2 regions of the Streptomyces sp. NPDC050439 genome follow, and region 2 is predicted to be linked to the other one. Evidence: riboswitches for the same ligand, from Rfam matches in the RefSeq annotation. Region 2 holds a riboswitch; the other holds the start of a gene.
What was found. A riboswitch is a leader RNA that binds a small molecule or an ion and turns the genes downstream of it on or off. The one in region 2 is predicted to bind thiamine pyrophosphate.

Region 1: another riboswitch for thiamine pyrophosphate. It lies ahead of thiC (phosphomethylpyrimidine synthase ThiC); the one in region 2 lies ahead of AB0I66_RS37740 (thiamine ABC transporter substrate-binding protein).

What each region holds. Positions count from the first base shown of each region.
Region 1 covers NZ_JBFAJT010000006.1:250,698-255,133, forward strand. The annotation lists gene thiC (phosphomethylpyrimidine synthase ThiC) at 1-1,707, opposite strand, end outside; TPP riboswitch at 1,700-1,853, opposite strand; gene AB0I66_RS25655 (YibE/F family protein) at 1,925-3,304, shown strand; gene AB0I66_RS25660 (SsgA family sporulation/cell division regulator) at 3,400-3,837, opposite strand; gene AB0I66_RS25665 (IclR family transcriptional regulator C-terminal domain-containing protein) at 3,941-4,436, opposite strand, start outside.
Region 2 covers NZ_JBFAJT010000011.1:241,735-246,170, reverse strand. The annotation lists gene AB0I66_RS37745 (iron ABC transporter permease) at 1-912, opposite strand, end outside; gene AB0I66_RS37740 (thiamine ABC transporter substrate-binding protein) at 1,008-2,102, opposite strand; TPP riboswitch at 2,175-2,292, opposite strand; gene rlmN (23S rRNA (adenine(2503)-C(2))-methyltransferase RlmN) at 2,342-3,448, opposite strand; gene AB0I66_RS37730 (AAA family ATPase) at 3,879-4,436, shown strand, end outside.

The sequences.
Region 1 (4,436 bases), on a different contig from region 2:
GATCTCGTCCTGCGTGCCGCCGTGCTCACGCCGGATGTCGTGCGAGATCTTCATGGAGCAGAACTTCGGCCCGCACATCGAGCAGAAATGCGCCGTCTTCGCGGGCTCCGCCGGCAGCGTCTCGTCGTGGAACTCCCGTGCCGTGACCGGGTCGAGGGCCAGGTTGAACTGGTCCTCCCAGCGGAACTCGAAGCGGGCGTCCGAGAGCGCGTCGTCCCAGTCCTGCGCGCCCGGGTGTCCCTTGGCGAGGTCCGCCGCGTGGGCCGCGATCTTGTACGTGATGACACCGGTCTTCACGTCGTCCCGGTTGGGCAGGCCCAGGTGCTCCTTGGGCGTGACGTAGCAGAGCATCGCCGTGCCCCACCAGCCGATCATCGCGGCGCCGATGCCGGAGGTGATGTGGTCGTACGCGGGTGCGATGTCGGTGGTCAGCGGTCCGAGCGTGTAGAACGGCGCCTCCTCGCAGATCTCCTGCTGAAGGTCGATGTTCTCCTTGATCTTGTGCATCGGGACGTGTCCCGGGCCCTCGATCATGGTCTGTACGTTATGACGCTTGGCGATCGTGTTGAGTTCCCCGAGGGTGCGCAACTCGGCGAACTGCGCCTCGTCGTTGGCGTCCGCGATCGATCCCGGCCGCAGCCCGTCGCCGAGGGAGTACGTCACGTCGTACGAGGCGAGGATCTCGCAGAGCTCCTCGAAGTTCTCGTAGAGGAAGCTCTCCTTGTGGTGCGCGAGACACCAGGCTGCCATGATCGAGCCGCCGCGCGAGACGATGCCGGTCTTCCGGTTGGCGGTCAGCGGGACGTACGGAAGGCGCACGCCCGCGTGCACCGTCATGTAGTCCACGCCCTGTTCGGCCTGCTCGATGACCGTGTCCTTGTAGATCTCCCAGGTCAGCGCCTCGGCCTGGCCGTCGACCTTCTCCAGGGCCTGGTAGAGCGGCACGGTGCCGATGGGCACGGGGGAGTTGCGCAGGACCCACTCGCGGGTGGTGTGGATGTTGCGGCCGGTGGACAGGTCCATGACCGTGTCGGCGCCCCACTTCGTCGCCCAGGTCATCTTGTCCACCTCCTCCTCGATGGAGGAGGTGACCGCGGAGTTGCCGATGTTGGCGTTCACCTTCACCAGGAACTTCTTGCCGATGATCATCGGCTCGATCTCCGGGTGGTTGACGTTGGCGGGGATCACCGCGCGGCCCGCGGCGACCTCCACGCGCACGACCTCGGGGTCGAGGTTCTCGCGGATCCCGATGAACTCCATCTCGGGCGTGATCTCGCCGCGGCGGGCGTACGCGAGCTGCGTCACCGCCTGGCCGCCGCGCCCCCTGCGCGGCTGGCGCGGGCGGCCGGGGAAGACCGCGTCGAGGTTCTTCAGGCCTCCGCGCGGCGAGGTGTGCTTGATGCCGTCGTCCTCGGGGCGGGGCGGGCGGCCCACGTACTCCTCGGTGTCGCCGCGGGCGATGATCCAGTTCTCCCGGAGGGGCGCGAGGCCCCTGCGGACGTCGGTGTCGACGGATTCGTCGGTGTACGGCCCCGAAGTGTCGTACAGGGTCACGGCCTTGCCGTTGGTGAGGTGCACCTGGCGGACCGGCACCCGCAGATCGGGGCGCGAGCCCTCGACATACGCCTTGTGCCAGCCGATGGACTTCCCGGCCTCGTCGCCCTGGTTCTGCGTCGAGGCAGGCGTGCGTGCGTCCGATGTGGTCATGAGACCTACTCCCTACGCCGGCATTACCCGGTAACAGGTTCGGCGGTCGACGCAGCGGATTCCGTACCTCGTGCACTTCTTGTGCCGATTCGTACGGAGGTCAGCGCCCTCTCAGCCCGGTGCTCCGAGCTCCCGCGATTGCAAAGGTGGCTCCACGCTAGCGTCATGTCGGGCGCGCTGAACAGAGGGCCCCGTCCGTTCTTGCGATGATCGGGCAGTGACCACCACACAGCCGCCGTCTCAGCCGCCCGTCCCGAACCGCCCTCCGGACCCGCACGGGCACTCCCACAGCCATGGTCCGGCCGCACCGGTCTCGAAGCATCTGCGCAAGGTCATCGCCGCCGTGCTGATTCCTTTCGCCACGGCGGTGGCGGTGGGCCTCGTGGTGCTGTGGCCCGGTGGCGCGCCGGGCCATGAGCGCACCGGAGTCGGCTTCGACCGGCAGACGCAGTCGGCCGACGTGACCAAGGTGCAGGAGCTGCCCTGCAAGGACGTGAACGCCTCGCAGACCCCGCCCAACGGCGACACCTCCACCGCCGAGGGGCAGTCCGCCGAGTCGCGCGCGAAGGGCGTCTGCAAGAAGGCGACGATCGAGGTGACCAGCGGCAAGGACAAGGGCCGCACCTTCACCGAGATCGTCCAGCCGGACTCACCGCGGCAGTTGCGCCAGGGCCAGCAGGTGGTGGTCGCCTATGAGCCCACGGCCCCCGAGGCGTTGCAGTACTCGGTCACCGACGTGAACCGGAAGTTCCCCATGGCGCTGCTCGCCGGGATCTTCGCGCTCGTCGTCGTGGCGGTGGGACGGCTGCGCGGCGTCATGGCCCTGGTCGCGCTGGCGTTGAGCTTCCTGGTCCTGACGTTCTTCATCCTGCCCGCGATCCTGCAGGGCTCGAACCCGCTGGTCGTGGCGGTGATCGGGGCCAGCGCCATCATGCTGATCGCGCTCTATCTGTGCCACGGCCTGACGGCGCGTACATCGGTCGCGGTTCTCGGCACGCTGATCTCCCTGCTCCTGATCGGACTGCTCGGCTCGCTCTTCATCGGCTGGGCCTCGCTGACCGGCAACACGGACGACAACACCGGCCTGATCCACGGTCTGTACCCGTCCATCGACATGAGCGGCCTGCTGCTCGCGGGCGTCATCATCGGCTCCCTCGGCGTGCTCGACGACGTGACGGTGACGCAGACATCCGCGGTCTGGGAGCTGCATCAGGCCAATCCCACGATGGGCTGGCGCGGTCTGTACGGCGCCGCCATCCGCATCGGCCGCGACCACATCGCCTCGGTCGTCAACACCCTGGTCCTGGCCTACGCGGGCGCCGCGCTGCCCCTGCTGCTGCTCTTCTCCATCGCGCAGAGCAGCGTGGGCACGGTGGCCACCAGCGAGCTGGTCGCCGAGGAGATCGTGCGCACCCTGATCGGCTCGATCGGCCTGGTCGCCTCGGTGCCGGTGACGACGGCGCTCGCGGCCCTGGTGGTCTCCGCGGACCGCACGGCCCCCATGAGCCGGCCGGTGACCACGGCCGGACCCGGGAGCGGCGCCGCCCCCGCCCCCAAGCAGAGCCGCGGCGGAAAGGGCCGCCGGCGCAAGGCCTGAGCGGCGAGGCCTGGTCGGCGATGCCCCGGGTCGCACCGGCCGATGCCACGAAATGCATCAATCTGCCGTACGGCTGCGTCTCTTGGCCTCGGAGGTCAGCCCGCGCTCTGCTCCTCGGCGAGGATCCGGTCCAGTGCCTCGTCCAGGTGTGTCTCGAAGTCGGCGAGCGCCCGCTCCTGCCCCAGCGGAACCAGCTTGTCCGTACGGTCGAGGAAGGCGAGCAGGGGCGGAATCCCCACCCGGAACAGCGCCTGGTCCACGCCGACCTGGAGCCGGATGAGCACCTCGTCGAGCAGCTCGGGATCGGTGGGAACGATGTGCACGTCCCCGTCTCCGCACGCCTCGCCCACCCCGTCGACCAGCAGCTCGCGGCCGAAGGCCCAGGTGACGGGTGCGTCTCCGGGGAGGTGGAAGGTCAACCGGACGGCGTAAGGATCGCCGGTCTCATAACGCAGCTCCACCGGGATGCGGAACGACAGCTCCTCGGAAACTAGGAAGCTCATCATGACCTCTGCCTGGACCGACTCGCGCATCGCCCGCCTACCCCGTCGCTAAAGCTCGACTGGCCAGGAACCAACTCCCTGACACTCATGGCATCTTGCTTAACGTACACATCAGATCACAAGGAGTGAGTTTTCAGATGCTGATAGAGAAAGCAAGTGTCCTTAGCAGCCTTCCGATCTCGCCCTGCAAACGCTCGGCCGCAGGTAGCAGACGGTCCGCCTGATAGGCCGGAACTGAAATCGCCATCGTCGCGGCCGTGTTACCCGCAGTGATCGGAATCGCGGCGCAGACCGTCCCCAACGCGTACTCCTGGCGCTCCACCACGGGCCGCATCCGGTCCATCGCGTCCAGGCGGCGGATGAAAGCGCGGTTGTCGCGGACCGAGTATCGAGTGAGCGACTGCACCGGATAGCGGGAGAGGTGGTCCTGGCGCTGTTCGTCGTCGAGTTGGGCGAGCAGACATTGCCCGATCGCATGGGCGTGTCCGGTCTCGCGGAAGTCGGCCCATTCCTCCACCGCCGGATTCCCCGGCGTGTCCGCGACGGCCACGACCTCGATCTCGCCCTCGCGGTAGACGGCGAAGTACACCGGCACGCCGATGGCGTCCCGCCAGTGCTCCAGGGCCTCA
Region 2 (4,436 bases):
AGGACCGCTCAGCGACCGCTCGATCAGCACGCCGAGCGGCAGCAGGATCAGCACGGCGACCGTCAGCATCACCCCGCCGAGCAGCGCCCACTGCCCCGCGCCGCGCGGCCGCCGGGCCACGGCGGCGGCGTCGACCAACCGCAGCGCGGTCTCGCGTCGGCGCACGGTCCACGCGTGCACGGCGAGGATCAGGCCGACCGCGGCGAACTGCACGAGCGTCAGGACGGCGGCCGTCGACAGGTCGAGGAGCTGGGCGGTCTGCCGGTAGATCTCGACCTCGAGCGTCGAGTACGCGGGCCCGCCGAGGATCTGTACGACGCCGAAGGAGGTGAACGTGAACAGAAAGACCATGAGAGAGGCCGCGGCGACCGCGGGCCCGAGCGCGGGCAGTGTCACCGTCCGCCAGGCGGTCCACCGCGAGGCGCCGAGCATCCGCGCGGCCTCTTCCTGACGCGGGTCGAGCTGCGACCAGAGCCCGCCGACCGTCCGTACGACGACGGCGTAATTGAAGAAGACGTGCGCGAGCAGAATGGCCCACACGGTCGTGTCGAGCCGTACGCCCCACATCTCGTCGAGCAGCCCGCCCCTGCCGAGCAGCGCGAGGAACGCCGTCCCGACGACGACCGTCGGCAGCACGAACGGCACCGTGACGGCCGCCCGCAGAACCTGCTTGCCCCTGAACTCGAAGCGCGCGAAGACATACGCGCCGGGGAGCGCGATCAGCAGCGTGAGCGCGGTCGAGGCGAGCGCCTGCCAGGTGGTGAACCACAGCACGTGCCGGACGTCGGACTGCCCGATGACGTCCGCGATCCGCCCGAACTGCCACTGCCCGCCCACCTTCAGGCCGCGCGCGACGATCGCGGCGACCGGATAGGCGAAGAAGACCGCGAAGAAGGCGACGGGCACGGCCATCAGACCGAGCCGCGCCACACTCCCCCGCGAGAGCCCCGTACGAGACTGATGAGACTCACGAGACTCACGGGCTTTGCGGGACTTACGGGGCCCCTCTACTTCAGTACGAGCGAGGTCCACGACTTGACCCACTGCTCACGGTTGTCGGCGATCTTCTTCGGGTCCATGGTCTGCGGATCATCGATCTTCACCCCGTGCTTGACGAACAGCTCGGGCAGCTCGACGTTCTCCCGCACCGGGTTCACGAACATGTTGAGCGGCATGTCGCCCTGGAACTTCTCACCGATCAGGAAGTCGAGGAGCGCCTTGCCGCCCTTCTCGTTCTTGGCGTTGGCGAGCAGACCCGCGTACTCGACCTGCCGGAAGCAGGTGCCCTTCGCGACGCCGGTCGGCGCCTCCTTGGGCTGCGGCTTGGCGTAGAGCACCTCGACGGGCGGCGATGAGGCGTAGGAGACGACGAGCGGCCGGTCGCCCTTGGCCTTCTTGCCGCCGGCGGACCCGGAGAACTCCTCGTTGTAGGCCTGCTCCCAGCCGTCGACGACCTTGACGCCGTTGGCCTTGAGCTTCTTCCAGTAGCCCTGCCAGCCCCCGTCCCCGTACTCGGCGGCCGAGCCGAGCAGGAACCCGAGGCCGGGCGACGAGGTCGCGGCGTTCTCGGTGACGAGCAGATCCTTGTAGGCGGGCTTCGCCAGGTCATCGAGGGACTTCGGCGGCGCCAGCTTCTTGTCTGCGAAGTACTTCTTGTCGTAGTTGACGCAGATGTCGCCGCTGTCGACGGGCGTGACGCGATGCTTGTCGCCGTCGACCCGGAACTCCGACTCGACCTTCTCCGAGCCCTTGGCCTCGTACGACTGGAAGAGGCCGTTGTCGAGCGCGCGCGAGAGCAGGGTGTTGTCGACGCCGAAGAAGACGTCTCCCTGCGGGTTGTCCTTCGACAGGATCGCCTTGTTCACGGCGGCGCCCGCGTCCCCGTCCTTGAGGACGTTGACCTTGTAGCCGGAGCTCTTCTCGAACGCCTTCAGCACGTCCTTGGACACGTTGAAGGAGTCATGGCTGACCAGCGTGACGCTCTTGGAGTCGGCGGCGTTGTCGCCGCTGTCGGACGAGCCGCACGCGGAGAGCGCGACGAGTCCGATGGCCGCCGCGACCGCGGTGACCGTGACCTTCTTGGTGGTGCTCACTGAGTTCATTCCTCCTGGAGTGACCAGGAAGAGACGCGGCCCTGCCCGCGGACCGGAGGGGCCGCGGGCAGGGCGCAACAGCTTGAGTGATGACCGAACTTCCTACCCGGAATGACCCGGGCAAGGTTCAGAGGGTCTGCGGCCAACCTGTCCTTGGCTGCCGCACTCTCAGCGCTGTGGCGCTCCCCTGTCGGAATATGAAGATGTGTTCCGGCTATGAAGTTGTGGTCAGTCGTGTTCCGGCCAGACTAACGCTCGGACGCGGCGAGCTGACCGCACGCCCCGTCGATCTCCTGGCCACGGGTGTCACGAACCGTGACAGGCACCCCATGAGCGGCGATGGCGTTCACGAAGGCCTTCTCGTCCTCCGGCCGCGATGCCGTCCACTTCGAGCCCGGCGTCGGGTTCAGCGGGATCAGGTTCACGTGGACGGGCTTGTTCTTGAGCAGCCGCCCGAGCCGGTCACCGCGCCAGGCATGGTCGTTGATGTCCCGGATCAGCGCGTACTCGATGGAGAGGCGGCGCCCCGACTTGGCGGCGTACTCCCACCCCGCCTCCAGCACCTCGCGCACGTTCCACCGCGTGTTGACGGGTACGAGGGTGTCGCGGAGCTCGTCGTCGGGCGCGTGCAGCGAGATGGCGAGGCGGCACTTGAAGCCCTCGTCGGCGAACCGGTGGATGGCGGGCACGAGCCCGACGGTAGAAACGGTGATGCCACGCTGCGACAGCCCGACACCATCCGGCTCGGGGTCGGTGAGCCGGCGAATGGCCCCAGTGACGCGGTTGTAGTTGGCGAGAGGCTCACCCATGCCCATGAAAACGATGTTGGAGAGCCGCGCGGGCCCACCCGGGATCTCCCCGTCCCGGAGCGCACGCATCCCGTCGACGATCTGATGCACGATCTCGGCGGTCGACAGATTCCGGTCGAGTCCGGCCTGCCCCGTCGCGCAGAACGGACAGTTCATCCCGCACCCGGCCTGCGACGAGATGCACATCGTCACGCGGTCCGGATAGCGCATGAGCACGGACTCGACGAGCGTGCCGTCGAACAGCCGCCACAGCGTCTTGCGGGTGGTGTCGTCGTCGCAGCTGATGTGCCGCACCACGGACATCAGCTCGGGAAGCAGCGCCTCCTGGAGCTTCGTACGCGAACCGGCGGGAATGTCGGTCCACTGCTCCGGGTCGTGCGCGTACCGCGCGAAGTAGTGCTGCGACAGCTGCTTGGCGCGAAACGGTTTCTCGCCGACAGCGGCAACGGCTTCCTTGCGCTCGGCGGGCGTGAGGTCAGCGAGATGCCGCGGCGGCTTCTTGGCTCCACGGGGCGCGACAAAGGTGAGTTCTCCGGGTACAGGCATGGTCCATCCAGTGTCGCAGACGGGGGAAGCCGGACCAGGTCACCACCTACGGGTGGCGGTCGCTATTGGTCGTCATTGGCCACTACCGGCCCCTCTTGGACGGCCCCCAGGCGGCCCGGCAGTTTCTAGGCTGAGCTGCGACAACGGCGCCTGAGGGCACGGCTCAGGCTTATGGTCACCGCCCCGTGCCCCACCCACACTGCCGACTTCAACTCCGCTTCCGATCGTGCTCAGTCTCACTCGGCCCCTGCCGTCGTGCCGTCGTGCCGTCGTGCCGTCGTGCCGTGAGCTTGGCTCAATCGTTCCTTTGAGCGCGTCAGATTGGCAGCCTCTTAGCTTCCCGAAATCGACTCTCCGGGCAGCGTACGAAGCTACGCTGAGGCTACGCGCTCTACGAAGCTAGCACCTTTCCAAGATGTGAGGACTTCCCATGACAAGCGAAGAAAGCACGCTCGTCTCTTCTCTGGAGATCCGGGGGCTTTTTGGGAGTAAGTATTTGCACGTTGACCTTACGGGAGAGGATGACATCCGAACTCAGGGACGTCGCCTTTCTCTGCTATACGGGAACAACGGCAGTGGGAAGACAACAGTATTGAAGCTCCTCTGGCACGCGCTGTCACCTTCTGACGAATCGGGACATCGCTCGGAGATCGCAAGTACACCTTTCGAGCGATTCACGATCACTCTCGGTAGCGGTGACGTAATCAATTTCGTCAAGACGAATGGACCAGTCGGCGACTTCACGGTCACGGTGGCCAACAACAAAAAGAGAGTAGTTGAGCAGATTTATAGGGCTCGCGAAGGAAAAGCCATCCCTGTAGCACACGCTCCCGAGCGCTCGGATGCTTTGCAGCAAAAACCGCTGTTCGAAATTGATCCACCCCCCCTCTTGATGCCTGACCATCTTCGGGAAGACGCGATGTCTCAGCAAGTGTGGCGCGAGTCTTACGAGGCGGTAATGGACTCGACGCGAGTCCGCGAAATTCGC